Regions from separate parts of the Stutzerimonas sp. FeSN7 genome, predicted to be linked through region 1. Evidence: riboswitches for the same ligand, from Rfam matches in the RefSeq annotation. Region 1 holds a riboswitch; the other holds the start of a gene.
What was found. A riboswitch is a leader RNA that binds a small molecule or an ion and turns the genes downstream of it on or off. The one in region 1 is predicted to bind cobalamin.
Positions count from the first base shown of each region.

Region 1 (15,268 bases):
CGCTCAGGGCCACCCAGAGCGTCAGCAGCAAGGCTGCCTGCAACAGCGGCGGCACGCCTGCCAGCAGGATGGCACCGAGCCAGAGCAGCGCCCCCAGCAAAGCCCCGACCAGCGGGTAGTAGAGCAGCGAGCGCCCCTGCTGCAACGGCGTGGGCAGCGCGGGCAGGCGGATCGGCAGGCTGGTGAGAAACTGCAGGGCGATCAATAGCGGCAGCATGTCGGTTCCCGTTCAGGCGTTGCCGCCGTGCTCGCCATACGGGCATGGCCGCAAGCGGGCCAGCGGCAGCAGCTCGCCATGCGCCACCGTCACCTCCAGCAAGCGTGCGCGCGGCAGGCCCCGTTGCCGTGCCAGCAGCAGGCGCATCACCCCGGCATGGCCGATCAGCAGCAGGCGCTGGCCGGCGAAGCGGCGCTGCAGGCGCAGCAGGGCAGTCAGTACCCGCCGCTCGAAGTCCGCCAGCGGCTCGCCGCCAGGCGGGGTGCAGCCGTAAGGATCGGCCCAGAAACGCCCCAGCGCCTCGGCGCTGGCCTGCATCAGCTCGGCGGCACTGCGCCCTTCCCAGTCGCCGAAATGCAGCTCGCGCAGGTCGGCTTCCAGGTACAGCGGCAGCCCGCGGCGCCCGGCCAGTTCCCGGGCGAAGGCGGCGCAACGCTGCAAGGGCGAGCTGATCAGCGCGTCCCAGGGGCCGGCGCCGTCCACCGCCTCGCGCATTTGCTGCCAGCCGCGGTCAGTCAAGGCATCGTCGAGGCTGCCACGAAAGCCGCCACCGCGCTCGGTTTCGCCGTGGCGCAGCAGATCGATGCGCGCGCTCATGCCGGCCGGTCCGAAACCGCCGCCTCGGCGAAGGTCGCCATCCCGTCGTGCAGCGCGCAGGCCTGTTGCAGCAGCGGCACCGCCAGCGCCGCGCCGCTGCCCTCGCCCAGGCGCAGGCCGAGGTCGAGCAGCGGTTCGGCGCCCATGTCGTCGAGCACTGCCAGGTGGCCGGGTTCGGCGGAGCGATGGGCGAAGATCAGCCAGGCGCGACAGTCGGGGTTCAAGCGTGTCGCGCAGAGCGCGGCGACGCTGCAGATGAAGCCGTCCACCAACGCCGGGACGCCGGCCTGGGCACAGCCGAGATAGGCCCCCGCCAGCGCCGCCACCTCGAAACCGCCGAGACGGCGCAAGGCTTCCAGCGACTCATGGCAATGCGCGCCATGCAGCGCCAGCGCGGCCTGGATCACCTGCAGCTTGCGCTGCAGGCCGTCGGCATCCAGCCCGGTACCCGGGCCGACCAGCAGCAGCGGCGAGCGCGGCAGCAGCACCGCGGCCAGTGCGCTGGCGCAGGTGGTGTTGCCGATGCCCATTTCGCCGCCGATGAACAGCTGCGCGGCAGCGGCCGCCGCCCGTTGCGCGCTGTCGCGGCCGGCCGCCAGCGCCTGGCGCAGCTGTTCTTCGCTCATGGCCGCGGCGCGGGCGAAATTGGCCGTGCCCGGGCCGAGGCGCAGGTGCGTCACGCCGTCCAGCTGCAACGGCTCGACGGTGCCCAGGTCGATCACTTCCAGCGGCGCATCCAGCCGCCGCGCCAGCACGCTGAGCGCCGCGCCGCCGCGCACGAAATTGCGCAGCATCTGTCCCGTCACCGCCTGCGGATAGGCCGAGACCCCCTCCTCCACCACGCCATGGTCGCCGGCGAACACCGCGATGCGCACGCGTTCGGCCCGTGGCCGCTCGCAACCCTGCATCGCCGCCAGCTCCAGCGCCAGGCTTTCCAGCCGGCCGAGCGCGCCACGCGGCTTGGTCAGTTGCTCCTGCCGCGCCAGCGCCCGGGCCCGAGCCGCCTCATCCAGCGGCCGGCACGGCGCATTCCACCACTCGCTCATCACTGTGCTCCTTTCAATATCATCGGCAAGCCCGCGACCATGAAGGTCACCCGCTGCGCCCGTTCGGCCACCGCCTGGTGCAGCCAGCCGGCTTCGTCGACATAGCGCCGGGTCAGTTCGCCCAGCGGCACCACGCCCAGGCCGGTTTCGTTGCTGACCAGGATGATCCGCCCCGGCAACTGGCCAAGGCTTGCCAGCAGCGCGTCACGCTCGGCGGCCAGCCGCACCGGATCGTCCAGCAGCAACAGGTTGGTCAGCCACAGGGTCAGGCAGTCGACCAGCAGGCAGCGCCGGGCATCGGCCTGCTCGCGCAATACCCGCGCCAGTTGCAGCGGCTCCTCGACCAGCGACCAATGTTCGGGACGGCGCTGGCGATGCTGGGCGATACGCGCGGCCATCTCGCCGTCCAGCGCCTGGCTGGTGGCGACATAGGTCACCGCCAGGCCGCTTTCGGCGGCGAGGCGCTCGGCCAGCCGGCTCTTGCCGGAACGCGCGCCGCCGAGGATCAGTTCAAGCATGTCGGTCTCCAGAATCCTGTTCGCGGGCATGGCCCACTCCTACCCGGTGGGGCGGGTGCGATCTGCCATTTGGCCCCTCTCCGGCGGCTTGCACCCGCCCTACGCCATCCACACCTGTAGGCGCGAGCCATGCTCGCGAACCATGGTGTGCCCGCGCGCGCCTACGAAAGGCGCCAGCAACGCTAGACACCGCAAAGCCTGCGCAACAGCCGGGTATCCAGGTGCGTCTCGACCAGATCGGCCAGGCGCTCGATATCGCACTCGCGCAGGGCGTGGTAATCCACCGTCTCGACCTCGCCGAGCCCCGCCCAGCGCAACAGCGCGGCGCAGGCCGCCGGGCTTTCGAACAGACCGTGCAGGTAGCTGCCGAGCACCTGGCCGTCGGCACTGAGGGCGCCGTCGCGGCGGCCATCGTCCAGCGCGACCGCGGCCTGGCGCAGCGCCGGCCCGTCGCTCACCCCGGCATGGATTTCGTAGCCGCTGACTTCGGCATCTTCCAGGCACAGCCGGCCACGCACGTTGCGCAGCTGCTTCTCGGCATGCAGCTCAGTGGTGAAATCCAGCAGCCCCAGCCCGTCGCTCGCGCCGGCCGCTCCTTCCAGCCCGAGCGGATCGGCGATGCGCTGGCCGAGCATCTGCAGCCCGCCGCAGATGCCCAGCAGCTTGCCGCCGTAGCGCAGATGGCGTCGGATCGCCGCCTCCCAGCCATTGGCGCGCAGCCAGGCGAGATCGGCGCGCACGCTCTTGGAGCCGGGCAGGATGATCAGGTCGGCCGCCGGCACCGCCTCGCCGGGGCCGACGAAGCGCAGCTCCACCTGCGGGTGCAAGCGCAGCGGATCGAAGTCGGTGTGGTTGCTGATACGCGACAGCACCGGCACCACCACGTTCAGCGTGTGATCGCCCTTGGCCGACTGGCGCACATCGATGGCGTCCTCGGCTTCCAGGTGGAAATCCATCAGGTACGGCAGCACGCCCAGCACCGGCTTGCCGGTACGTCGTTCCAGCCAGTCCAGTCCCGGTTGCAATAGCGCGATATCGCCGCGAAAGCGATTGATGACGAAGCCTTGCACCCGCGCCTGCTCGCTTTCCGAAAGCAGGGCCAGGGTGCCGACCAGATGGGCGAAGACGCCACCCTTGTCGATATCGGCGATGAGGATCACCGGGCAGTCCACCGCCTCGGCGAAGCCCATGTTGGCGATATCACCGGCACGCAGGTTGATCTCTGCCGGCGAACCCGCGCCTTCCACCATCACCACCGGGTAGCGTTCGCTCAGGCGTCGGTGGGATTCGAGCACCGCCTGCATGGCCACGCGCTTGTAGTCGTGATAGGCCACTGCGTCCATGCAGCTCAGGGCGCGGCCATGGACGATCACCTGGGCGCCGGTGTCGCTGTTGGGCTTGAGCAGCACCGGGTTCATGTCGGTGTGTGGCGCCAGCCCGGCGGCCTGGGCCTGCACCGCCTGGGCGCGGCCGATCTCGCCGCCGTCGGCGGTCACCGCGCTGTTGAGTGCCATGTTCTGCGGCTTGAACGGCGCCACCGCCACGCCCTGGCGCGCCAGCCAGCGGCACAGCGCGGTCACCAGGGTGCTCTTGCCGGCATCGGAGGTGGTGCCCTGCACCATCAGCGTGGTCATGAATCTTGCTCCCGGTAGCATCGAAGGGCCTGCTCCAGCCGGGCCCAGCCCGCCTCCTCGCCGGGCAGGCCGAAGCGCAGGCCGAAAGGCATGAACAAGCGCGTGAGAATACCGCTGTGCGCCAGGTGCTCGTACAGCGGTTCGGCGACCACGTCGAACACCGTCTGGAACAGCGCACAGCCGCCAACCGGCGGCAAGCCGTACGCCGCCAGCAGCGCCGCGAGCCGCGCGCCATCGGCGTTCAACCGGCGGCGCTGGCGCTGCTGGCCTTCGTCATCGGCGAGCAGGGTGCTGCCCAGCCAGCGCGCCGGACCGGCGATCGCCCAGGGTCCGAGCAGCTCCTCGAGCGCGCGCAACAGTCCGTCATGCGCCAGCGCGAAGCCCAACCGCGCACCGGCCAGGCCGAAGAACTTGCCGAACGAGCGCAGCACGACGAGCCCCGGCAGATGGCTGTGCGCGGCCAGGCTGTGCTGCGGCGTGCAGTCCATGAACGCCTCGTCGACCAGCAGCCAGCCACCGGAAGCAGCCAGCCGGGCATGCCACTGCAGCAGTTGCTCGGCGGCGATCAGCCGGCCGGTGGGGTTGTTCGGATTGACCACCACCAGCACGTCGAGCCGATCCAGCGCACCCGGCACGCTGGCTTCGCAAAGCTCGACCAGCCGATGGCCCGCGCGCCGCCAGGCCTCGGCGTGTTCGGCATAGCAGGGCGAGACGACACCGACCCGCGCCTGCCGGCGCAAGCGCGGCAGCGCCTGGATCGCCGCCTGCGAACCGGCCAGCGGCAGCAGCGAGCGGGCACCGTAATAGCGCTGCGCCGCGGCCTCCAGCCCGTCGCCGGGTTCCGGCAGGCGACTCCAGGCGCTGGCGGGAATGCTCGGCAGCGACCAGCCATAGGGGGCGATGCCGGTGGACAGGTCGAGCCAGTCCGTCAGCGGGATGGCGTAGCGCTGCGCCGCCGTACGCAGCCTTCCGCCATGCTCAAGCATGCAGCCAGCCTCCGAGCAGCAGCACCAGCAGCCAGACGCCGACGCCGGCCCAGACCAGATCCAGCGCGCGCTCGATATCCCGCGCCTGCGGCGGCTCGCCCTCGCCCAGCGGCGGCCGCGCATGCGGCTCGCCGTGATAGATCGCCGGCCCGCCCAGCACCGCGCCCAGCGCACCGGCACCGGCGGCCATCACCGGCCCGGCGTTGGGGCTGTCCCACAGCGGCGCCTGCCTGCGCCAGCAATACAGGGCCTGGCGGGTCCGCCCGAGCAGCGCATAGGTCAGCGCCACCAGCCGCGCCGGAACATAGTTGAGCGCATCGTCGATCCGCGCCGCGGCCCAGCCGAAGCGCTCGAAACGCGCATTGCGGTAGCCCCACATGGCATCCAGGGTGTTGCTCAGGCGATAGAGCACGACACCCGGCCCACCGGCGACGGCGAACCAGAACAGCGCGGCGAACACCGCATCGCTGCCGTTCTCCAGCACCGATTCGGTGGCGGCGCGGGCCACGCCCGTTTCGTCCAGCGCCGAGGTCTCGCGACTGACGATACGGCCGAGCCGCCGCCGCGCCTCGGGCAGATCGCCCAGCCACAACGCCCGCGCCACCGGTAGCGCATGTTCGCCCAGGCTGCGCAGCCCCAGCGCCAGGTACAGCAAGCCGATGTCCACCAGCCAGCCGACACCCGGCAGCAGGCCGAGCAGCCAGGCCAGCGCGGTCGGCGGCAGCACCGCCAGGCACCAGGCCGTCACGCCGTGGCTGCGCCAGCCGCGCGCGGCGGGTCCGTTGAAATGCCGCTCCAGGCGATCGGCCAGCCGCCCGAAGGCGACCAGCGGATGCGCACGCCTCGGCTCGCCGAGCAGAGCATCCAGGCCGACGCCGGCCAGACAGCTCAGCGCCAGGCTCATGGCCGCCGCCCCCACTGGTCTTCATACAGCAGCTCGGCCAGCGGCCGCCCGCGGGTCCAGCCTTCCAGTTCAAGCATCGGCGCCGGATAGAAGTCGTGCACCGGCCCGAGGCAGAGAATCGCCACCGGCTGGGCGCCAGCCGGCATGCCCAGCAGCGTGGCCAGCGCCTGCGGTTCGAACAGCGACACCCAGCCCATGCCCAGCCCTTCGGCGCGGGCGGCGAGCCAGAGGTTCTGGATGGCGCAGGCCAGCGACGCCAGGTCCATTTCCGGCAGGGTACGGCGGCCGAATACGTGCGCCTCTCGTCCCTCCATCAGCGCGGCGACCAGCAGTTCGGCACATTCGCCGATGCCCTCGACCTTGAGCCGCATGAATTCGGCGGAGCGCTCGCCCAGGGCCTCGGCGGTACGCCGACGCTCCTCCTCGACCAGCGCTCCGATGCGCGCGCGCAGGTCCCTGGCCGTGATGCGAATGAAGCGCCAGGGCTGCATCAGGCCGACGCTGGGCGCCTGGTGCGCGGCCGCCAGCAGCCGCGCCAGCAGCTCCGGCGCTACCTCGCCGCCGGCGAAGTGGCGCATGTCGCGACGCTCGCCGATGGCACGGTAGAGCGCCGCGCGCTCCTCGGGGGTGAAGGCGTGCGCGTTCATGGCCGTAGCAGCGCCGCGGCGGCCGCCGGATCGGACGGCAGGTAGAAATGAATATAGGAAGCCGTCATTCGCCCCTGCCGGTAGACCGCCTCGGCGGTGCGCTTGTAGTTCGGGCACTGCCCGCGCGCCAGCGGTTCGAGCGGCGACGCCAGCGATGAATGATGGAAGGTATGCCCACGCAGGCGCCCTTCCGGCAATGCCACCTCCTGCAGCGCCAGGGCGGTCAGGCGGCTCTGCATCCGCGCCTCGCCGGGCAGCAGGCCGAGCATCGCGCCATGCTCGCCCGCCTTATCGACGAGGCCGTCGAGCAGGTAGAGCATGCCACCGCATTCGGCGAGGATCGGCTTGCCGGCGGCGTGATGGGCACGGATCGCCTCGGCCATCGGGCGGTTCCGGCCCAATGCGCGCAGATGGAGTTCGGGATAGCCGCCGGGCAGGTAGAGGCTGTCCACGGCCGGCAAGCGGGCGAAACGCACTGGCGAGAAGAACAGCAGTTCGGCGCCCAACGCCTGCAGCAAGTCGAGATTGGCCTGGTAGAGAAAGGCAAAGGCCGCATCGCGTGCAACGCCGATGCGCACACCCGCCAGCAGCGGTTCGAGCGGCGTACTGGCCGGCGCGGCGAAAGTGACCGGGGCAGGCAACTCGGTGTCCGCACTGACTGCCAGGGCATCTGCCGCGGCATCCAGACGGGCGTCCAGATCAGCCAGCTCCTCGGCCTGCACCAGCCCCAGGTGCCGGCTTGGCAGTTCCACCTCGGCACTGCGCGGCAAGGCGCCGTACCAGCGGATCGAAGGCGGAAGACTATCGCGCAAAATATCGCCATGCCGAACACTGCCGACCCGGTTGGCCAGCACACCATCGAACGGCAAGTCTGGCTGAAAGCTGCTCATTCCGTGCGCCATGGCGCCGAAGGTCTGCGCCATGGCGGAGCCGTCGATTACTGCCATTACCGGCACGCCGAAGCGCCGGGACAGATCGGCCGCCGACGGCGAACCGTCGAATAGCCCCATCACGCCTTCGATCAGGATCAGGTCAGCCTCGCCCGCCGCTTCCCACAACAATCGACGTGACTCGTCTTCACCGACCATTGCCAGATCGAGCTGATAAACCGGCCGGCCGCTGGCACGAGCAAGGATCATCGGATCGAGAAAGTCAGGCCCGCACTTGAAAACCCGCACGCGCCTGCCCTGACGGCTATGCAGCCGTGCCAAAGCAGCAGTGACGGTGGTTTTGCCCTGGCCGGATGCAGGCGCAGCGATCAACAGTGCTGGGCAGCTTCTACTGGTCATCGCGGTCTCTCATCAGCATCGCTACGGTCCGTGAATGTCTTGAGCGCTGGCATCAAAATTCCACGCCTTTCTGTGCCTTTACGCCGGCCTTGAACGCATGCTTGACCAAAGCCATCTCGGTAACCGTATCCGCTGCCTCGATCAAACCGGCCGGCGCGCCGCGCCCAGTGACCACCACGTGCTGCAACAGCGGCCGCGACTCGATGTCGGCGAGCACCGGCTCCAGCTCCAGGTAGCCGTACTTCAGCGCGATGTTCAGCTCATCCAGTACCACCAGGCCGATCTCAGGGTCGGCAAGCAGTTCGGCCGCCACCGCCCAGGCCTCGCGGGCCTTGGCGATGTCGCGCTGCCGGTCCTGAGTTTCCCAGGTGAAGCCCTCGCCCATCACGTGGTAGCGAACCTCGTCCGGGAAGCGCCGGAAGAACGCCTCCTCGCCGGTACTGGCCGCACCTTTGATGAACTGCACCACGCCGACCTTGATGCCATGGCCGAGCGCACGCGCCACCATGCCGAAGGCCGAACTGCTCTTGCCCTTGCCGTTGCCGGTGTGCACCAGTAGCAGGCCGTACTCGTCCTGGGCTTCGGCAATCTTCTCGTCGATCAGCGCTTTCTTGCGCTGCATGCGTGCCTTGTGGCGATCATCGCGTTCGCTGGATTCGCTCATGCTCGCGCCTCATCACGCTGCTCAGCCCAGACCCGCAAGCCGACAAACAGCACCACGGCAGCACCGACATACAGCGCAAGGGTCGACAGGTAGCGCGGGTAATAGGTGGCGATGCGCTCGGCCAGCAGCGCCAGGCTCGGCTCGGGATAGCGCCCGGAGAAATAGAGGAAGCCGCCACCGGAGAACAGGTAGCAAACGAAGGCGCTCGCCATCACGCACAGCGCCAGGGTCGCCAGGCTGCTGAACTGGTCACGGTGCCAACCGGCATAGAGGCGGCCGCCCAGCCACAGCGAACCGTAGGCCGGCACCAGCATCCAGTACGCCGGCGACATGCACCAGTCGCTGACACCGGCCCACTGGATGGCGGCGAAATCCAGCAGCGAAGCCTCGAGAAACAGTGCCGGAAACACCCACTTCGGCCGCACCAGCACGCCGGCGAGGAAGAACACCGCCCAGGACGCGCTCGGCAGGTTGACGCTGGCGAAGTGCTGTCCGCGGGTCATGGCCAGCAGCGCGGCAAGCGCGAGGCCAACCAGCAGCTGGTATCTCGGGGCAAGCTTGATCATTGCAGTCTCCTTCTGTGGGCGCGGGCGACATGCCTGCGCCGCGGTCTTACAGCGCCTGGTAGCGCACGGTCAGGTAAGCGGCCTGGCCGGGCTGGTTGTAGCCCTCGGCGGTTTCGTAGTCGGCATCCAGCAGGTTGGCGACGCGCGCCTGTAGGCGCCATTCGGGAGTGATGCGGTATTCGCCACGCAGGTCCAGAGTGGCGTAGCCGGACAGCTCTTTGGTGTTCGCCAGGTCGTCATAGCGCTGGCCCTCGGCGTGCAGACTGGCGCCGACGCTGAAGGCACCGAGCCGACGGTCAACGTCGAGGTTGAACAGCTGTTTTGCCCGGCGCGCCAGCTCGTTGCCGCGGTTGGCCCCGGCGGAGCGGTTCTCCGGCTCCAGCAGGCTGTAGTTGGCGTTCCAGTCCCAACCGAACGATTGGCTGCCGAGCACCAGCTCGACCCCGCGGATACGCGCTTGCTGCACGTTGGCCGGTGCGGAAATGCTGGCGTCATAGGCAATGAGGTCATCGACCACGGTGCGATAGGCATTCACCGCCCAGTGGCCCCAGCCATGCTGACCGGCAAGGCCGACCTCAAGGCTCTCGGAGGTTTCCGCATCCAGCTCGGGGTTGCCGTAGTCGGGGTAATACAGCTCGTTGAAGGTCGGCGCCTTGAATGCCGTGCCGTAGCTGATGGTGCCACGTAGCCAGTCGGTCAGCGCATAGCCGTAACCGATGTTGCCGGTGTCGTGTTGGCCGAACTGGTCGTTGTCGTCACGACGCAGCGACAGCTGCCAGTCATGGCGACCGACCTCGCCCAGGTACTGGGTGAAGTAGCCCTTGTTGTCACGGGATTCCACGTCATAAACGGTGGAGCCATTGACCTCGTCGCGCTGGTGATCCGCCCCAACGATCAGCGTATGCCCAGTGGCGAGCTGGATATCGTTCTGCCAACCGAGCGTGTCGCGGCGGCTGTCGAAGCGTGAATAGAACTGCCCGTCCTGATAGGCGTCGGATTTGTCTTCACTGCGCCCGGCCTGCAGCGTCACCAGCCAGCGCTCCAGCGGACTGAAGCGTGCACGGGTGCCAAAAACTTTCGACACACCATCGGCATTGGCGCCGAACCCGGACGTGCGAGCCCGGTTCACGCTGTCGTAGTCGTTATGGGATTTGGCCTGCAGCAGGTTGGCGTCCAGCTCCAGACCGTTGTCGAAACGATAGCCAGCGCTCAGCGTCGCGGACAGGTTGCGATAGCCATCGGCGTCATTTTCGTAGCCGCTGGTGCCCACCGATTTGACGTTGATGCCATCAGTATCCGAACCGCTGACGCCCAGGCTGTACCAACCACGACCGTCGCCACCGGAAACACCGGCGCTACCGGTGTAGGTGTCATGAGTGCCGTAGCCGGCGGAGAAGAACGGCTTGACGCCCTGCCCCTGGCCCTTGCGGGTGAAGATCTGGATCACCCCGCCGATGGCTTCCGAGCCGTACAGGCTGGAACGCGGGCCGCGTACCACCTCGATACGTTCAATCAACTCCAGTGGCAGATCCTGCAAGGCCGCCCCGCCGGCGGACACCGAGCCGATCTTGATACCGTCGATCATCACCAGCACGTGGTCGGACTCGGTGCCGCGCATGAACAGCGCGGTGGACTTGCCAGGCCCGCCGTTGTTGGCCAGCGAAACGCCAGGCACCTGCTTGAGCAGCTCGGGTAACGAAGCCGCCTGGCTGCGCTCGATGCGCTCGCGGTCCAGCACGGTGACTGCGGCCAGGCTCTGCTGGGCGGTTTGCGCGGTACGGGTGGCGGTCACCACCTGCTGTTCGAGGTCCAGCGGGGCTGCGGCCAGTAGGCCGATGGAAAAGGGAAAACTGCCGAGCAGCACATAGGCCGCTGGCTTGAAACGGGGCTTGCCAGTCAAGGTTCAGGTCTCCGTCGTGCCCACCCGCACGACTGAAAGTCGACGAAGACAGACGGAGGAACCGCAAAAGGAAGTGAATACCGCGAGGGATACGCACCCGCCCAGCGCCCGCCGCACTGTCAGTGAAATGCGACAGGCCGGTCTCCGGGCTTGCGAGCGTATGCCTTGCGGCATCCCGAAACCGCGCCTTCCCATGCGTCATGCACAGTGGCCGTTGCGGTTTCTCGACTCGCCTACCGTTGCGGGGGCAGCGCCGGAATCTTCGTGAGAATGGACCGGCTTCCCTGTTTCACCCCCTTTTGCAGGGGGCACCTGAGGCGACGCGGAGGTTAGTCCAAGGCTGGACGTGAAGCAACCGCAGGGTTGTCGCAGCGCCCTGCAATTTCCGCTTGCATCTCACCGCTTGGAACGGCGGACGCCGAAAGGCTTCGAATGCAACAATGCCCCGATCAGCCAGGACCATAACCGACGCCCATGACCAGCATCGTGCAGATTTCCGACACCCATTTCGGTACCGAACAGCCTTCCGTGGTCCAAGCCCTGGAGGACCATGTCCGCGAACACCAGGCCGATCTGCTGGTGTTTTCCGGCGACATCACCCAGCGCGCGCGCCGCGAGCAGTTCGCCAGTGCAGCCGCCTTCGTGCGCCGCGTGGAGGCTGACGGGGTGAGCGACACGCTGGTGATCCCGGGTAATCACGACATCCCGTTGTATAACGTCTTCGCGCGTCTTTTCACGCCGTACGGCAATTACCGACACCACTTCGGCGATGAGCTGGAACCGGTATTCGAGAACGAAAATACGCTGGTGATCGGGCTCAACACCACCCATCCGCGCCGGCACAAGGACGGCGTGGTGACGGCGCGACAAGTCGAGGACGTGGCTCGACGTCTGAGGGAAAGCGACCCGCGCAAGATTCGCATCGTGGTGGCCCACCAGCCATTCGGCGCGATGGTACCGAGCGACCTGAGCAACCTGCAGCACGGCGCCGAACCCGCGCTGCAGCGCTGGGCCGAACATGGCCTGGACCTGGTCATGGGCGGGCACATCCATCTTCCTTACGTGCTTCCGCTGTCCAAGCAGTACGCCGGTCTGCAGCGCGAGATCTGGATGGTGCAGGCCGGCACTACGTTATCTACACGTCTACGCGGCACGTCACCCAACTCGTTCAACCGCTTGAAGTTGCATCCCGGCGAGCAGAAGAAGGTCTGCGTCGAGCGCTGGGATCTTCAGGACGGTCGCTTCGTGCTGGGCTCGCACTTCAACCTGAGCTGGTAATCCCGCGCTCGCGCAGCCGGCCGATCAACTCATCGACAGGCCGATCAGATAAACGCCGGCGAAGCCGATATTGAAGGCAATAAACAGGTAGAGCATGTGCCGCAGATAGCTGCCGAAGGTCAGCCCCGGCACCTTGCTCATGGCGACGATGCCAGACGCCGAGCCGATCACCAGCAGCGAACCGCCAACGCCGACCGCATAGGTCAGCACCATCCATTCAGCCACGCCCATTTCCAGCCCGGACTTGAGCAACGCGGCGGTCAGCGGCACGTTGTCGATCGCCGCCGACATCACCCCCATCAGGTAGTTGGCCATCACCGCCGGCACCTGGTCATAAATGTGCACCAGCCCGTCGAGCACGCGGATTTCCTTGAGCATGCCCACCAGCAGCAGGATGCCGAGGAAGAAGAACAGCGTCTCGAACTCCACCTGGCGCACGTACTCGAGGATCGGGTCGGAATCGTTGTCATCACTGAAGAAGCGCGCCACCAGGAACATCACCGACAACCCGGCGAGGAAGGTCAGCACAGGCGGAATCTGGAACAGGAAGTTGCCGATGATGGTGCTCAGAATGGTGCAGAGGAAGATCAGCGCGATGGCCACATCCACGCCGCGCACCTCGTTGCGCTGGCCCTGCACCATGACCTCGCCTTTCATACCGATCGACAACATGGCGGCAAGCACCATCACGGCGACGAAGGCAGGCAGGGCAAGCACCAGCAACTGGAGAATCGCCACCTTGCCGGCCAGGAAAATCATCAGTGTGGTGACGTCGCCGGTGATCAGCGCCACGCCCCCGGAGTTGACCGAGAAGACCACCAAGGTAGCGAACTTGATGGTCTTTGCGCGATCCAGCTGAAGCGAGAGGATCAGCGTAATTGAGACCAACGTTGCGGTGATGTTGTCGGCCAGCGACGAGAACACGAAGCAGAAGGTTGCAGTGAGAAAAAGCAGCGCACGCTCGCTGATTTTTCGCGGCAATACGAGATAGATCAGGTTCTCGATCATGCCCTTCTTGTTCAGATAGGCGACGAAGGTCATCGCCGCCACCAGGAATATCCACAATCCCGCGATTTCCGCGATGTTCTCGTTGAGGCTCTCCAGCACCGTTTCCCGCGCCTCGCCCGCCGGGGCGAAGATGAACAGCAGCAGCCAGGCCAGGGTGCCGAAGAACAGCGTGACCTTGGCCTTGTTTACATGGGTTATTTCTTCGAGCACGACACCAAGCAGTGCCGCCACCGCCAGTGCGATCAGCACGTACGTCAGCAATACAGGCATAACTCACCTAATGGGGAACTAAGGAAAGGGACTTGTGCACAGCGGGCTGCACACGGAGGGAAAATTGGGCAGCGCATGGTAGCCAAACACCGAGGCGAGCGAAATCACCGCATGTCAAACGGAGACTATTTCAGAATGTTTTGCGAGTGAAAGGAGGCCGTTGGCAGACTGCAGCAGGGCCCAGCCTAGGGATTGCTGGCCAAGCGCTCGTGGTCGAGTACTCGCTTGGCGCCCAGGTAGTTCTTCTGCCAATAGCTGGCGGTCAGGCTGTCCAAACGTACCGTGCCGCCGGAAGACGGTGCATGGACGAAGCGATCCTCGCCAACGTAGATGCCTGCATGGCTGACACGACGGCCACCGCTGGTAGCGAAGAACACCAGATCACCTGGCTGTAGTGCATGGCGACGTACGGCAGGGCCGCGCAAATCACTCATTTCCCGGGTGGTGCGAGGCAGGCTGATGCCAGCAGCGCCACGGTAGACGTAGCCAATCAGGCCGCTGCAATCGAATCCGCTGTCAGGCGTATTGCCACCCCAGCGATAGGGCGTACCGACCAGGCCGAGCGCGCTGAACAGTACATCCTCGGCAACACCGGGTACGGGGTGAGAAGTAGTGGGTTCCTGAACGACTGGCGGTGCCGATGGCTGGCCGGCACAGGCGGCCAGCAGCGCGAAGAGAACGACAAGCGTGAGACGGGCCAGGTAATGCATCGCAGAGCGGTCCAGGCAAATGAGCCATCACTCTGCCGGCATGTGGGGCCAGACGCAACCCCCACAAGTCGTCAACTCAGCGTTGAGCCGTGTGCGGCTCCAGATCGGTGGCCAGTGCCAGGACGCGCTTGGCTTCCATGTAGCTGGCACGCCAGTACTTGTCATCCAGGCTGTCGACCCGAACGCCACCGCTGCGGCTGCTGGAGGCGTGGATGAACTGGTCATCACCGATATAGATGCCGGCATGGCTCACGCGGCCACGACCACGATTATTGAAGAACACCACGTCACCAGGCTCCAGCTCGGTGCGCTTGACCACAGGCGCGTCGAGATTGATCAGTTCGCGGGTAGAACGCGGCAGGTCGAGACCGGCCTCCTTGCGGAACAGAAAGCCAACGAAGCCGCTGCAATCGAAACCGCTCTTCACCGAGCTGCCACCGTAGCGATACGGGGTACCGACCAGGGTAAAGCCGCGCTCGAGGATACTGTCGGCCAGCTGCGGCAGCTGGTAATCCTGCTCGTCGGTAAGCTCGGCCAGCGACTCATCCTCACTCTTTTCGAACGAGGCGAAATCGAATCCGGCCAGGGGGTGATTGTGCGACAGCCGAGGCGATGTGATCTGCTGCTCGGTCTGTACGGGCTGTCCGGCACAAGCCGTCAGCAGGGCGATAAGTGCAAGAGGCACGAGGGGTGCGAAGCGTTGGCGCATGGGCACAGCCGTGTCGGTGATTTCAAAGTGCCCGCGACTATGCCCTCTATCGCTTCGATGATCAAATTCAATCAGACGAAATGTGACGGATTAACTGCGACAAAACGTCTGCGGCCCTTCCCTGCAGAAGCACGTCCGCCAGCGGGCTGATCTCGGTGGGTTGCAGATTCACCTCGACGACGGAGCCGCCGGCCTGACGCACCCGCCATACCGGCTCGAGGATGTAGCCGAAGCTTGCAGTGGTTCCAACCACCAGCACGGCGTCGAAGCCGACCTGCACCTGTTGCTTCAACGCAGTGAGGGCCGATTCCGGCAGCATCTCCTC
Region 1 covers NZ_JARPMN010000001.1:3,101,094-3,116,361, forward strand. The annotation lists gene P5703_RS14650 (adenosylcobinamide-GDP ribazoletransferase) at 1-217, opposite strand, end outside; gene cobC (alpha-ribazole phosphatase family protein) at 230-814, opposite strand; gene cobT (nicotinate-nucleotide--dimethylbenzimidazole phosphoribosyltransferase) at 811-1,860, opposite strand; gene cobU (bifunctional adenosylcobinamide kinase/adenosylcobinamide-phosphate guanylyltransferase) at 1,860-2,378, opposite strand; gene P5703_RS14670 (cobyric acid synthase) at 2,561-4,012, opposite strand; gene cobD (threonine-phosphate decarboxylase CobD) at 4,009-4,998, opposite strand; gene cbiB (adenosylcobinamide-phosphate synthase CbiB) at 4,991-5,902, opposite strand; gene bluB (5,6-dimethylbenzimidazole synthase) at 5,899-6,549, opposite strand; gene P5703_RS14690 (cobyrinic acid a,c-diamide synthase CobB) at 6,546-7,838, opposite strand; gene cobO (cob(I)yrinic acid a,c-diamide adenosyltransferase) at 7,891-8,502, opposite strand; gene P5703_RS14700 (hypothetical protein) at 8,499-9,068, opposite strand; gene btuB (TonB-dependent vitamin B12 receptor) at 9,115-10,968, opposite strand; cobalamin riboswitch at 11,087-11,299, opposite strand; gene P5703_RS14710 (metallophosphoesterase family protein) at 11,443-12,246, shown strand; gene nhaD (sodium:proton antiporter NhaD) at 12,271-13,524, opposite strand; gene P5703_RS14720 (C40 family peptidase) at 13,710-14,234, opposite strand; gene P5703_RS14725 (C40 family peptidase) at 14,311-14,943, opposite strand; gene P5703_RS14730 (NAD-dependent deacylase) at 15,011-15,268, opposite strand, start outside.

Region 2 (15,268 bases), 670 kb from region 1:
CACCCGTCATGCATCCCTATCGATCCGTAGCGCCCTGTTTTTCAAAAACAGGAGTTCGTCGTATGCAGCGTTTTATCCGCCTTCCACGGGAGGCCACATGTTCACCGGAATAATCGAAGCCATCGGCACCATCCGTGCGCTCACACCCAAGGGCGGCGACGTCCGCGTGCTGGTCGAAACCGGCAAGCTCGATCTGGGCGACGTCAAGCTGGGCGACAGCATCGCCGTCAACGGCGTCTGCCTGACGGCGGTGGAGCTGCCGGGTAACGGCTTCTGGGCCGACGTCAGCCGCGAAACTCTGGCGCGCACCGCCTTCATCGATCTCAAGGCCGGCAGCCGGGTCAACCTGGAAAAGGCCCTGACCCCCACCAGCCGCCTCGGCGGTCATCTGGTCAGCGGCCATGTCGATGGTGTCGGCGAGGTCGTGGCGCGGGAAGATAATGCCCGCGCCGTGCAGTTCCGCATCCGCGCGCCGCGCGAGCTGGCCAAGTACATTGCGCTGAAGGGGTCGATCACCGTGGACGGCACCAGCCTCACGGTCAATGCGGTCAATGGCGCCGAATTCGAGCTGACCATCGTGCCGCACACCCTCGGCGAAACCATCATGGCCGACTACCGCCCCGGGCGGCAGGTGAACCTGGAGGTCGACCTGCTGGCGCGTTACCTGGAGCGCCTGATGATGGGCGACAAGGCCGCCGAACCCAAGGCCTCGGGGCTCACCGAAGGTTTTCTCGCCGAGCACGGCTACCTGAAGAATTGAGGAGACGCCCGATGGCGCTCAATACCGCTGAAGAACTGATCGAAGACATCCGCGCCGGCAAGATGGTCATCCTCATGGATGACGAGGATCGCGAGAACGAGGGCGACATCATTGTCGCCTCCGAGTGCGTGACCGCCGAGCACATCAATTTCATGGCGCGCTTCGCCCGCGGCCTGATCTGCATGCCCATGACCCGCGAACGCTGCGAGCTGCTCAAGCTGCCGCTGATGGCGCCGCGCAACGGCTCGGGCTTCGGCACCAAGTTCACCGTTTCCATCGAGGCCGCCGAAGGGGTGACCACCGGCATTTCCGCGGCTGACCGCGCGCGTACCGTGCAGGCCGCGGTGGCGAAGAACGCCAAGGCCGAGGACATCGTCAGCCCCGGCCACATCTTTCCGCTGATGGCGCAACCGGGCGGCGTGCTGGCGCGTGCCGGCCACACCGAGGCTGCCTGTGACCTGGCGCGCATGGCCGGGTTCGAGGCCAGCGGCGTGATCTGCGAGATCATGAACGACGACGGCACCATGGCGCGCCGTCCTGAGCTGGAAGTCTTCGCCGAGCAGCACGGGCTGAAGATCGGCACCATCGCCGACCTGATCCACTACCGCATGATCCACGAGCGCACCGTGCAGCGGGTTTCCGAGCAGCCGCTGGAAACCGAGCTGGGCCAGTTCAACCTGGTCACCTACCGCGACGGCGTCGAGGACACCGTGCACTTGGCACTGACCCGCGGTGAGATTTCCCCGGAAGAGCCGACCCTGGTGCGCGTGCACAACATGGAGCCGCTGCGTGATCTGCTGCTGGTCACCGTGCCGGGGCGCTGGAGCCTGCGCGCTGCGATGAGCGAGGTGGCCAAGGCCGGCAAGGGCGTGGTGCTGCTGCTCGGCAATCCGCTCACCGGCCCGCAGCTGCTGGCGCAGCTGACCCGTCAGCAGCCGCCGACCCCGGCCACCTACAGCACCGTCGGCGCCGGTTCGCAGATCCTGCGTGACCTGGGCGTGCGCAAGATGCGCCTGATGAGCGCGCCGATGAAGTTCAACGCGATATCCGGCTTCGATCTGGAAGTTGTAGAATACCTCCCGGCCGAATAAATCAGAGGCGCCGCGCAGTCCGCGGCGCCTTCGTTCTTTAAAGAGATGAGAAAGCACCCATGCCCCTGAAGACCATCGAAGGAACCTTCATCGCCCCGCAGGGCAAATACGCCCTGGTCGTAGGCCGCTTCAACAGCTTCGTCGTCGAGAGCCTGGTCAGCGGCGCGGTCGACGCGCTGGTTCGCCACGGCGTCAGCGAAAACGACATCACCATCATCCGCGCACCGGGTGCCTTCGAGATTCCGCTGGTCGCGCAGAAGGTCGCGCAGCAGGGTGAATACGACGCCATCATCGCCCTCGGCGCGGTCATCCGCGGTGGCACACCGCACTTCGAATACGTCGCTGGTGAGTGCACCAAGGGCCTGGCCCAGGTCTCCATGGAGTTCGGCGTACCGGTCGCCTTTGGCGTGCTGACCGTCGATTCCATCGAACAGGCCATCGAGCGTTCCGGCACCAAGGCCGGTAACAAAGGCGCCGAAGCCGCACTCTCCGCACTGGAAATGGTGAGCCTGCTGTCGCAGCTGGAGGCGAAGTGAGCCTGAATCACGACGATAGCCAGGACGCTCCGCAGCCCAAGGCCAAGGGCAAGATCGCCACGCGCCGGGTCGCTCGCAGCCTGGCGATGCAGGCGTTGTATCAGTGGCACATGGCCGGTCAGAGCCTCAACGAGATCGAGGCGCAGTTCCGCGTCGACAACGATTTCAGCGGTGTCGACGGTGCCTACTTCCACGAACTGCTCAACGGCGTGGCGCGCAAGAAGACTGAGGTCGACCAGGCCATTGCGCCGAATCTCGACCGTCCGCTGGACGAGCTCGATCCGGTGGAGCTGGCCATCCTGCGCCTGTCGACCTACGAGCTGATGCAGCGCATCGACGTGCCGTACCGCGTGGTCATCAACGAAGGCATCGAGCTGGCCAAGGTCTACGGCGCCACCGACGGACACAAGTTCGTCAACGGCGTGCTGGACAAGCTGGCCCCATCGTTGCGCAGCGCCGAAGTGCGCAACCACAAGCGCTGAGGGCCGCTCGCCTTGCTGGGTGAGTTCGAGCTGATCCGTCACTACTTCGCCGCCGCCGCTTGTGCCAGGGCCGGCGGCGAAGTCGTTCTCGGCATCGGCGATGATTGCGCCCTGCTGCAGATCCCCTCCGGTGAACAGCTGGCCGTGTCCACCGACACCCTGGTCGCCGGCGTGCATTTCCCCGATCCCTGCGATCCGTTCCTGCTCGGCCAGCGCGCCCTGGCCGTCGCCGCCAGCGACCTGGCCGGCATGGGCGCCACACCCATCGGCTTCACCCTTGCCCTGAGCCTGCCGAGCGGCGATCCGCTCTGGCTCGCCGAGTTCGCCCGCGGACTGGATGCGATGGCGCTCGACTGCAGCCTGCGTCTGATTGGCGGCGATACCACCCGTGGCCCGCTGAGCCTGACTGTCACCGTGTTCGGCCGCGTGCCGTCCGGGCAGGCACTGGTTCGGTCCGGCGCGCAGGTAGGCGATCTGCTCTGCGTCGGCGGCGTGCTGGGCGAGGCAGCCGGCGCGTTGCCGCTGGTGTTGCGGCAGGCCGAAGCCGATGCGCATGTCGCTGAACACCTGCTGGCGCGTTACTGGTCACCCCAACCGCAGCTGGCCCTGGGCGAGGCGCTACGAGGCAAGGCCACGGCGGCGCTGGATATCTCCGACGGCCTGCTGGCTGACTGCGAGCATATTGCCAAGGCATCAGGCGTCGCGCTGCAGATCGAGCGTGATCGGCTGCCGTTGTCCGAGCCGCTGCGCCGTTTCGCCGGCGACGCCGAAGCGCTGCGTTGCGCGCTGGCTGGCGGCGACGACTACCTGCTGGCCTTCACCCTGCCGCCTGCCGAGCTGGCGCCGCTGCAGGCTGCCGGCTGGCCGGTGCAGGTCATCGGCCGGGTGATGGCAGGGGAGGGTGTTCAGCTGATCGATGCAGCGGGCAACGAAGTGCCCGTCTCCGAGCGGGGCTACAACCATTTCAATGCGTAAGCGCCGCTGCGAGAGCAGCCGCTTGCCTCCGACCCGATAAGGAACGCTGTTTTGACTGATACCTCACCGGTCGCGGCGAAGCCGCAAACCCTGGTCTGGTCCAACCCCTGGCACAACCTGGCGTTCGGCTTTGGCTCCGGGTTGATGCCCAAGGCGCCGGGCACCTGGGGTTCGCTGGTAGCGCTGCCGTTTGTGCCGCTGTGGCAGTTGCTGCCAGGCTGGGGCTATCTGCTGATGCTCGGCCTGACCATGCTGTTCGGCGTCTGGCTGTGCGGCAAGGTGGCGCGCGAGCTCGGCGTGCACGACCACGAAGGCATCGTCTGGGACGAATTCGTGGGTATCTGGATCACCTTCTGGCTGGTGCCGGAGGGCTGGTACTGGCTGCTGCTCGGCTTCGTGGTGTTTCGCGTGATGGATATCGCCAAGCCGTGGCCGATCAGCTGGGTGGATCGGCATATCCATGGCGGGGTGGGCATCATGCTCGACGATATCCTTGCCGGGGTCGCCGCCTGGGCGGTCATGCAGGGGCTGGTGGCGCTGTTGGTTTGATTGTGCGTCCGGTCGCTGCAGGCCGCTGACGGTTGGTGGATGATCGGCGGCTCCGGTCCGGGCGGCCAGGTTTCGAGGAAGGAATAGCCATGCGTAGCATCCCCGTTCTGTTCGCCGGCCTGTTGCTGCTGCCCGCGCTGACACAGGCCGCCTCAATGGTGCAGGTGGTCGGGCTGTTTCCCGGTGCGGCGGTGGTCAACGTCGACGGCCAGCGCAAGCTGGTCAAGGTCGGGCAGACCGGGCCGGGCGGCGTTCAGGTGGTCAGTGCCGATGCCAGCGGCGCGGTGCTGAGGGTCGACGGCGTCGAGCGGCACTACAACCTGAGCCGCGAATACAGCGGCGCCTACGCGGCGCCGAGCAAGACCCAGCTGAGCGTGGCCAAGGGTACCGGCGGCCATTACTGGATCGCCGGTGCGATCAATGGCCAGCCGATCCAGTTTCTCGTCGACACCGGCGCCACCTCGGTGGCGATCAACGAGCACCAGGCCCGCCGGCTGGGCATCGACTACCGCGTCAACGGTCGGGCGATGGTAGTGAGCACTGCCAGCGGCACGGCCAAGGCCTGGCGCGTGCACTTGAACAGCGTCAAGGTCGGGGCGATCGAAGTGCTCGGCGTCGAGGCTGTCGTCGTCGAGGGCGGTTCGCCCACCGACGCGCTGCTCGGCATGAGCTTTCTCGGGCGCGTCAGCTGGCGCGAGGAGCAGGGCGTGCTGGTGCTGGAGTCGAAGACGACCTGAGCGCCGACCGGGTTGCCGGTCTGGACGGCAGTATCGGCGCGCTCGTCGGCGAAACTCTCGCGCCTGATTCGCCCGCAGTTAGTGTTACAATGTCCGCTTTTCTGCCGCCTGGGATTTCCGCCCGTGTCTGTCGTGTTCGTCGCCGCTTCCCAACTGCCGACGCCGTTCGGCGTGTTCACCATGCATGGTTTTCTCGACCAGGACACTGGCAAGGAACATGTCGCGCTGACCCTCGGCGATGTGGCCGATGGCAAGCCGGTGCTGGGGCGTCTGCATTCCGAATGCCTGACCGGCGATGCGCTGTTCAGCCTGCGCTGTGACTGCGGCTTTCAGCTGGAAGCGGCGCTGCGCGCGATAGCCGACGAAGGACGCGGCGTACTGCTTTATCTGCGCCAGGAAGGCCGTGGTATCGGCCTGCTGAACAAGATCCGCGCCTACGAGCTGCAGGATGCCGGCGCCGATACCGTCGAGGCCAACGAGCGCCTGGGCTTCGCCCCGGACATGCGCGACTACGGTATCTGCCTGCCGATGCTCGAGCATCTGGGCATCGGCGAAATCAAGCTGATGACCAACAACCCGCGCAAGGTCAAGGCGCTGCAGGGCTTCGGCATCCGCGTGGCCGAGCGCAAACCGCTGCAGATCGCGCACAACCCGCACAACCGCAAGTATCTCGCGACCAAGGCCGGCAAGCTCGGTCATATGCTCGGCGAGATCCACCAGGGCGAAGCCGAGCAGTCGTGAGCCGCGTCGCCGCCCGCCGCCAGCTTGCGCGTGACGGCTGGCTGCATACGCTGCTGATGGTGCTGCCTGTGTTGGTGCTCGGGCGCGCATCGGTGGTGTTTGCCGATTGGGGGCTACCGCTCTTCGCTGCTGGCATGGTTTCGCTGTTCTTCAGCCTGCGGGCCTTCACCGCCTTCAAACACGCACTGATCGCCACCGAGCAGGCGCTGGACAGTCCTGCCGAGGCGGAAGCCTGGGCGCGTTTGCGCCGCGTTCGCCGACGCGGCCTGTTGATCGCGTCGCTGCCGGCCTGGTTCGCGGCCGCCGGGGCTCTGCTGGGCATGGAGTCGGTCGCCCGCCTGTTGCTGGTATTCGGCAGCCTGGTGCTGCTGGTGCTCTACCGTATTCCGCGGCAGCTGCACTGATGCGTCTCCTGCTGCTGGCCGCCCTGGCACTGCTGGCTACGTTGCCTGCGGTTGCCGCGCAGCGGGTCGTAAGCCTGGCGCCCTCGCTCAGCGAAATCATGCTGGAACTCGATGCCGTAGACCGCCTGGCCGGTGTGCTGGACGGCGGCGAACGTCCCGCTGCCCTGGCTCAGGTACCGTCGGTGGGGCGTTATGGACAGGTGGAGATGGAGACCTTGCTCAGCCTGCGCCCCGATCTGGTCCTGCTCTGGCCGGACAGCGTGCCGCGCAGCCAGCGCGAGCAGCTGCAGCAGTTCGGTATTCCCGTGCTGGTTGTCGAGCAAACCCGTCTCGAAGGGCTGGCCGAGCAGTTCGTCGTGGTAGGTAATGCCGTGGGCCGCGCCGAACAAGGCGAACGACTGGCCGAGCGCTTTCGTACAGGACTCGCCGAGTTACGCAGCAACTACACGCGCGCCGAGCCGCTGCGGGTGTTCTATCAGATCTGGAATCGCCCGCTGTATACCCTCGGCGGGCAGCAGATCATCAGCGAAGCGATCGAGGTGTGTGGTGGGCAGAATGTTTTCGCCGACCTGACCTTGGCGGCGCCGCAGGTCAGCATCGAAGCCGTGCTTGCCCGTGATCCTGAAATCATTCTGGCCGGTAGCGGTGCGCAGCTGGATGAGTGGAAGGCCTGGCCGCAGCTCAGTGCAGTGCGCAGCGGTCGCCTGCTTGAAGTGCCCGACAAGGGGCTGGAGCGGCCAAGCTTCCAGATGCTGGGTGCGATCCGGAAGCTCTGCCAGGTGATGGCGGCAGCGCCCTGAGCGGGCGCGTCGGTAGCGATTACAGCGAGGGAGTCCAGGTGACGGAGACTAGGGCGGTGCGGCCTTCACCCATGTACTCGGCGCCAGTCCAGTGGATGGCTCGGGTGTACTCCTTGTCCAGAACGTTGTCGACTTTGAGTCCCAGGGTGATTTCCGGGGTTGCCTGCCAGCTGCTGCGCAGGCTCAGCAGGCCATAACCAGGCAGTTCCTCAGTGTTGGCGAGTGTGTCGTAGCTGCGGCTGAATGCCTGCCAGGTGGCGCCGATACCGATGTCACCGAGTTGGCGATCGAGATCCAGGCTGAGGGTGCGCTTGGCGCGACGGGGCAGGGTGTGGCCGCTGTCGCGATCGCGCGGATCGATGATGCTCAGGGCGGCGCTGCCCTGCCAGCCAAACAGCTCTTGCTGCAACGAGGCCTCGAAGCCATTTATGCGTGCTTTCTGTACGTTGCGCGGAATGTCGACGAAGACGATGGCGTCTTCAATGTCGGTGCGGTACAGCGAGGCTTGCAGAAGTGTCTTCTCTGCCAGTTGGCTACGCCATTGCAGTTCGTAGGTTTTAGAGCTTTCAGGCTTTAGGTTCGGGTTGGACGAACTGGAGCAGCCGAAGGAAGGATCACAGAAGTCTGGCCAGTACAGATTGTTGAACGTCGGTGCACGGAAACCTTCCGCATAGGACAGGATCAAGTCGTTATCGGCATCGAGGTGATAAGTCAGTGCACCATTGAAGGTGTTCTCGCTGCCGAACTGTTCGTTCTTGTCATGACGCAGGCCGAGCTCGGTCGAAAAAACTTCACCCTGCCAGCTGTGTTGGACGAACAGCGCCTGATTCCAGCGCTCGTCTTCATCGTATTGAGTGTCGCTATTGAGCGAGTCCATATGCCAGTCGAAGCCGAGCAACAGGCTCTGGCCGCTGCCCAGGGCCAGTGTGTTCAGCCAACTGGCCGAATCGCGATAAGTGCTGAACGGGCCGCTCAGGCTGACGTCATCCGCACGCTCGATATAACGGTTTTCGCTATGACCCAGTTCCACGCGGGACGTCCAGCGTTCGTTGATATTGGCGCTGAGAAAACCCGAATAGCTGCTCAGCTGAAAGTCCGAGTAGGGATAAGCGCCGTAGCTACCGTAATCGAATTCGCTTTCGCCACGTTGGTCCAGCACGCTGAAACCACCTTCCAGGCGCTCGTTGAAGCGATGGTTGAGGTTCAGCGAGAAGGCATTGTTGCGGTAGGCGTCGTGGTCACTGTCGGGACGCACACGGCTGTCCGTATGGTTGATACCACGGGTGTCGTCGGCGCTGGCGCTGAGGCTGAAACGGGTGCTTTCGTTGCCGCCGGAAAGCCCCAGGCTGCGCTCCCAGGTATTGCGGCTGCCGTAACCCAGACGCAGGCGGGGATTGAGTCCTTCGCCACTGGCGCGACGCGTGAAAATCTGAACGACCCCGCCAATGGCGTCGGCGCCATAGACCGCCGAGCGTGGACCGCGCAGCACTTCGATACGCTCGATCTGTTCGACGTTCAGGTACTCCAGTGGCGAGCCACCAGCGGAAGCTGATCCGATCCGTTGGCCATCCACCAGCACCAGGCTTTGGGCGCTGCTCGTGCCACGTATGAAAAGGCTGCTGCTGGTGCCGCGCCCGCCATTCTGAATGACTTGCACACCGGGTACACGGTTGAGCAGTTCGCTCACGCTGGAGGGCTGTAGCCGGTCGATATCCTCGCGGGTGAACACCGTGCTGGCAGCACTGCTTTCGCTGCGCTGCTGCACGTCACGGTTGGCCGTGATCAGAGTATCGGACAGCTTTAGCGCGTCCTCGCGGGACGATGTCTGGGCGAGCGCCAGGCCGGGCGTCAGGGCGATGGCCAGGGCCAAACGGGACAATTTCATCGGTAAGAAATCCTCAAAAGATCGCAGACTTTTGAGGAGGGCAGGAACAAGCGCGAGGATGACGGGCAGCAGCGCTTGACGGTGCTGCCCTCCGCAACACCAGTCGAATCCGTCAGGCCGGTCTCCGGGCTTTCGACACGCATCACGCTCACCTTCCCATGTCGGAACACAGTGGCTGTCGAGCGGACGGCGATTCCTGAGGATCGCGGTCGATTACCGTTGCGGGGGCAGCGCCGGCCTTGCTCTTCGAGCGCACCGGCTTCCCGTTTAATGCGGACCTTGCGGTCGTGCACACCTGGGCGGATAAGAAAACGCGCGAACCTTACGGCCGATGCTGGCGAAACACAAGCGGACCGATGGCCGCAAGCCTGTCAGCGCCGGGTCTGCGACGGCGGCAAGGTCGCGCCTGAAAGCGCGACCGCTAGGACGGCCCGCCGACGATCTTCAGCCCGCTCTGCCCGTTGCCCTGGCGCTGCACCTGAATCTGCACCGGGATGCGTTCGTGCATCTCGGCCACGTGGCTGATCACTGCCACCTTGCGGCCCTGGGCTTGCAGCGAATCCAGCGCGTCCATGGCGATCTGCAGCGACTCGGGATCGAGGCTGCCGAAGCCCTCGTCGATGAACAGCGATTCGATCCTGAGCTTGCTCGACGCCATCGAGGCCAGGCCCAGTGCCAGGGCCAGCGAGACGAGGAAGGTCTCGCCGCCGGACAGCGAATGCACCGAGCGCAGCTCGTCGCCCATCTCGGTATCCATCACCAGCAGGCCCAGCGGACTTCCGCCGCGCTTGAGCCGATAACGGCGGGCCAGCTGACGCAGCTGCACGTTGGCGTGCTGCACCAGAAGATCCAGGTTGTAGGCCTGGGCGATCTTGCGGAAGGCGCCGCCGTCGCTCGAGCCGATCAGCGCGGCGATGCGCCCCCAGCGCTGCATTTCGGCGCGCGCCTCGCCGATCTGTGCCAGCAACGCCTGGCTCTGGCGGCGGCGCTTGTCGTCGTCGAGCAGCTGAGCACGGGTTTCCGCGCAGCGCTGGTCCGCCTGCTCGCATTGCTGCAGTTGCTCGGCATGGCGCTGCTGCAGCCGTTCGATGTTCGGCGTTTCGGCCTGCTGCTGTTTGTGCATGTTCAGACGATTAAGGCAGCCATCCAGCCGTTCGCGGCAGCGGGTCAGGGTTTCGGCGTTCTGCTGCAGGCGCTGGCGCGCCTCGGCCAGCAGCGCGTCGTCCATCTGCAGCAGCTGGGCGAGGGTGGTGTCGTCCAGCGCCGGATGGGCGGTGCGCCAGGCGCCCAGTTCCGCGTTCAGCGCGTCGCGTTCCTGCTGCAATTCGGCGTGGCGCTGGCGGCAGTTCTGTTGCTCGCTGTGCAGGCGCGTCAGGCCAAGCTTGCTCTCGTTGAGCTGCTGATCGATCCCGGCCTGGGTTTGCCGCGCAGTCTGGATGGCCGCGTCCAGCTGATGTTGCCAGGCGCTGGCGCTGCTTTGCTCGCCAAGGCTGGTCCGCAGCGCCTGCTGGCAGGCGAGCAGAAGCTTTTCGCGCTCAGCCAGCCGCACGCTGCAGCCTGCCTGTTTCTCCTGGCGATGGCGCTGTTGCAACTGTTCGTCGCTGCGGCGCTGTTCGCCCTGGCGAAGCTCCTCGCTCAGCTCGGACTGCGCCTGCAGCTGCTGAAGCCGCGTGGCGATGCTGGCGTCCAGCTGCATAAAGGTCTGCGCCGGGTCTTCGCGCCAGCGCTGCAGTTGCTCGACGGGCAGCAGTTCGGCGAAGGCCGCCAGCTCCTCGTCAAGTTGTTGGCTGTCGCGGGCCAAGGCATCGCGCTGGCGCGCGAGCCGTTGAGTCGCCTCGACACAGGCCTCGCGCGCGGCCTGCCAGGCCTGCTGCAGGGTTTCGCTGCGCTGTTGCAGGGCGAGCAGTTGCTGCTGAAGCTGGCTGGCGCTGGCGATCTGGCCTTTGAGAGTCGTCAGCTGCGTTTCCAACCATTGCGAACGCTCGGCTTCAGGCTGCTCAAGCAATCGTGCGTGCGCGGGCAGAGCGAGCAGGCGCGGCGCCAGGGCCTGCAGCTGCGCGTCGACTTCGCTCTGGCGCTGCTGGGTCTGGCGCAACTGTGTGCTGAGCGCGACATGGCGATCGCGCAGCTCCTGCAGGCGCTGGTCCTGTTCCTGTAACGCCTGCTGCGCGCGCGCGGCCTCGCTGTCGTCGTGCCGAGCAAGGCTGGCAACCAGCGCATCGGTCTGCTGCCAGGGATGCTCGTGGCTGCCGCAGACCGGGCAGGGCTCGCCGGGCACCAGTGCCGTGCGCAAAGCCTCGACATTCTCGCTGCGCGCCAGACGCTGGCGCTCGAGCACGGCAAGGGTGACCGTGAGCGCCTGCTCGGCCGCATCTCGATCGATGCGGACCTGTTTGCCCAGTGGTACCAGGCTGTCCAGTTCGGCCTGCTGTTCGGTGGCGGCGTCCAGCAGTTCGCGTCGGCTGGCTTCGAGCGCACGCTGCTGCGACCAGAGCTCGCGCAGTGCCTCGGTTTCGCGCTCGGCCTGGCGCCAGTCGTCGAGCTGTCGATGCAGTCGGGCCAGCTGTTCGGCCAGCCCGACGTCGCTGTCGCGCTCGCGTTGCAGGTCGTCCAGCGCCTCGCGGGCCACATTCTGCTGGGTTTCGGCAGCCTGGGCCTGCGCTTCCAGCGCGGGGAGCTCGCGCTGGCCTTGCTGCAAGCGTGCCGCCAGCTGGACGGCCTGTTGCAGACGCGGACGGTAACCGTCCCATGCCGCACAGAGTGGTTGCAGGGCTGCACTCGTTTCGAGTGGCTGTGCCAGCGCCGCGAGCTGTTCGGCGGTGCGCTGTTGCTGTTGCTCGAGCTGTTTGAGCGTTGCCTCGCCGGCGCTGGCCGCGGCATCGGCCTGGATGCTTTCTTCGCGGATCAAGGCGAGGTCGGCGTTCAAATGCTGCAGGCGTTCTTCTTCACGGCGCGCCTGGACGAGCCGCGGCTCGGCGTCCTGGCGCGCCTGTTCGGCCGAACGCAGTTGCTCGCTGGCGGCGCTGCATTGGCTCTGCAGCTCGGCCAGGCGCTGCTGCACGGCCTGTTCCTCATGCTGCAGGCGCGCCAGGCTGTCGGCGGCCTTGCCCAGCAGCGGGCCGAGATCCTGCAGGCGCAGGAAACGATGGCGTTGCGGCGCCAGTTGCTCGAACAAGTCGAGGATGCGCCGGGCCTCGGCGAGGTTTTCGCGCTCGTCTTCGGCATCCTGCAGTTGCTGGCATGCCGCTTCGCGCTCGTTTTCCAGGCGCTGCAGTTCGCTGAGCCATTGCCGCTGCGCTTCCAGCGCCTTGAGCTGCTGCTGCAGCGCTTTCAGTTCGTCGAGCTGAGCCTGATGTTCGCGCTCCAATTCGTCACGCTGCTCCGGCTCCAGTGGCTGCAGGCCGCCGGCCTGCTGCTCCAGACGGGCGAGGCCTTCCTTCGCCTCCTTGGCGGCCTCGAAGGCGGCCTGGCCGAGGCGGCTGTAGAGGCCGGTATCGGTGAGCTTTTCCAGGAGGGTGCCGCGCTCGTTGTCGTCGGCCTTGAGGAAGGCGGAAAATTCGCTCTGCGCCAGCAGCACGGCGCGGGTGAACTGGGCCAGGGTCAGCCCAAGGCGGGCTTCGAGCAATTCCTTGAATTCGCGCTTCTTGCCGCTGGCCAGGAGCGTGCCGCTGTCGAGATCCGTAAGGCTCTGGCTGCTGGCCTGCAGGCGGCCGTCGATCTTCTCGCGGGCGCGCTTGACCTCCCAGCGTGCGCGGTAGCGGTGACCGTCGACGCCGACGAAATCGACCTCGGCGTAGCCGCTGCCGCAGCCGCGGCGCAGCAGGTTGCGCTCGTCGCCACCGCCGATCTCGGCATCCACCTCGGGCACCTTGTTCAGCGGCGAAACGCTGTCGAGCCGCGGCGTGCTGCCGAACAGCGCCAGGCACAGGGCGTCGAGAATGGTGCTCTTGCCGGCACCGGTGGGCCCGGTGATGGCGAACAGCCCGGCGCTGGCCAGGGGTTCGGCGGTGAAATCGATGACCTGCTCACCGGCCAGCGACGCCAGGTTCTTCAGGCGGATGGCGAGGATTTTCATCGGTCATCCTCCGTATGAGCGAACTCGACCCGTTGCAGCAGCGTGGCGAAATCGTCCAGCGCCTGTTCATCCGCCGGGTTGCCGTACTGTTCTTCCCAGGCGCGGGCGAACAGTTCCTGCGGGGTGATCTGGTCGAGGCCGAGCAGCACGTCCGATTCCGTCTCGCCGCGCCGGCCCGCGTACTCGCTGGCGATGCGCACCAGTCGGCAGGCCTTGCCGGTTATCGCGGTTTCGATGCGCTGGCGCAGGTCCGGCAGCGGTTCGTCGAGCAGCACGCGTACCTCCAGCCAGGGCAGGTGTTCGTCAAACAGGCCGGTGGGCGGCAGCGCCTCCAGCGCGGCGATCACCTCGGCCAGCGGAGCGCGGCCGATGCGGATCATCTCCACCGCACGCGGCACCGGCAGGCTTTCGACCTGCGCCAGCTGCTCGCCGTCGAGTTCGACCAGCAGCACCTGATGCGGGTAATTGACCTCGGCGAAGGACAGCGGCAGTGGCGAGCCGCTGTAGCGGATGCGCGCCTGCCCGGCGACCTGCTGCGGCTTGTGCAGGTGGCCGAGGGCGACGTAGGCGACGGACTCGGGAAACAGGCTGGCCGGCAGGGCCTCGGCATTGCCGATGACGATATTGCGCTCGGACTCCTCCGACACCGCGCCGCCGGCCATGTGCGCATGGCTCATGGCAACCAGCGCCTGGCCGGGCTGGCGCACGGCCTCGGCGGCGGCGATGAGGCGTTCATGCACCTGGCGAATGCCGGCCATGTAGTCGTCGCCCAGCGTCATTCCGGTGACCTCGGCCGGGCGCAGGAAGGGCAGGGTGAGGCACCAGGCGGCGGTGTTGCCAGCGGCGTCGTGCAGCGGCACCAGCAGCCGCTGGTGGTCCAGCTGGCCCTCGGCGACCCAGCTGATGCGGCCGACGGCATGGGCATTGAGGCGCTTCATCAGCGGCGCCGGCAGCTCGATGCGCCCGCCCGAGTCGTGGTTGCCGGCGATCATCACGATGTCCAGCTGCGGGAGCTTTTCGTGGGCGCGGACGATGAAGTCGTAGAGGCGCTCCTGGGCCTTGAGTGGCGGGTTGACCGTGTCGAACACGTCGCCGGCGATCAGCAGGGCGTCGGCGCGGTGGGTGATCAGCTGGTCGAGCAGCCAGGCGAGGAACTGCGCGTGTTCGTGGTCGCGGTCCTGGCCGTGGAGTGTCTGGCCGAGGTGCCAGTCGGAGGTGTGGATCAGGCGCATGGGCTTTGGGCTCTCGTTGAGCGAAGGTGGGCGCGCCGTGACGTTGGGACGGGACGCAATTTGTTTGGAGATTTTGGTGGGGCGGAGCGCAATGCCCGGTGTCTGGGTGTGGCGCTTTCCGTAGGGTGGAAAACCGCGCAGCGTTTTCCACCTTGTTGGGCGCCTATGCCTGCGAACGGCGCAGCGCTTTCCTCGGCCGGAACTACAGGTCGCGCCTTGCACGGCGCGTCACTTTCTCTTGTCTCGCCAAGAGAAAGTAACCAAAGAGAAGGCGACCCCGGCATCCGGGTTTTGCTTCGCAAAACTTCCCTCCCTCCGGCGCTGCTCCGGGGGCCGTCGCGAAGGGACGTCCCTGTCCCTTCGCTCCTCGCTCGGCGTCCATGCCTCGCGTCCCCCTGCGCAGCACCTCCACTCGGCCTTCTGACGGGGGCTGGAGTCCGAGCCGACTGGAAGTTTCTAAACGGGTCCGTAGCGTGGGTAACGCGAAGCCCATCCACTGGTCTGCAAATTAAGCCGCGCTGGCCCGGCAAAAACTTGCTTGAAGCCTGCGGTGGAAAATGCTGCGCAGTTTTCCACCCTACATCACCGGCGAGACATGGGGGCAGAGCTGTCTGTAAGTCTCCGGCGGTAGTCCCAGCATGATGTTTCTTGCACGAACGAGCAGGCGGCACCAGTCGCCCCTTCAGGAGGGTGAGCGGAGCCGTCGTGGAGAGGGGCGAGCGGCATGGATGCCGCGAGAGCCGTAAAGGGCCATGGAGGGCCCTTGTACGGCGGCCCTCGGAGCGGCGGCGTAGCGAGCGAACCCGTAGCGAAGCGACGGGCCGGATGCGGGGGCAAGCGTTTTTGCTTACTTTTTTCGCGACTGAAAAAAGTGAGTCGCCCAGCAGGGCGAAACCTGAGCTAAATGCCAAGGAAAGCGCGGCGCTCACATACCGAAATCCGTGCCGACGCTCTTCGCGGTCAAGACCGCTCCCACATGGAGGCAGCGGCCCTTCACGGTC
Region 2 covers NZ_JARPMN010000001.1:3,771,967-3,787,234, reverse strand. The annotation lists gene P5703_RS18025 (riboflavin synthase) at 98-760, shown strand; gene ribBA (bifunctional 3,4-dihydroxy-2-butanone-4-phosphate synthase/GTP cyclohydrolase II) at 772-1,851, shown strand; gene ribH (6,7-dimethyl-8-ribityllumazine synthase) at 1,911-2,387, shown strand; gene nusB (transcription antitermination factor NusB) at 2,384-2,869, shown strand; gene thiL (thiamine-phosphate kinase) at 2,882-3,844, shown strand; gene P5703_RS18000 (phosphatidylglycerophosphatase A family protein) at 3,896-4,393, shown strand; gene P5703_RS17995 (retropepsin-like aspartic protease family protein) at 4,483-5,130, shown strand; gene ribA (GTP cyclohydrolase II) at 5,254-5,871, shown strand; gene P5703_RS17985 (hypothetical protein) at 5,868-6,275, shown strand; gene P5703_RS17980 (cobalamin-binding protein) at 6,275-7,075, shown strand; gene P5703_RS17975 (TonB-dependent receptor domain-containing protein) at 7,095-8,960, opposite strand; cobalamin riboswitch at 9,059-9,275, opposite strand; gene P5703_RS17970 (AAA family ATPase) at 9,382-13,035, opposite strand; gene P5703_RS17965 (exonuclease SbcCD subunit D C-terminal domain-containing protein) at 13,032-14,267, opposite strand.
Region 2: linked by a shared signal. The riboswitch ahead of P5703_RS17975 (TonB-dependent receptor domain-containing protein) and the one ahead of btuB (TonB-dependent vitamin B12 receptor) in region 1 are both predicted to bind cobalamin.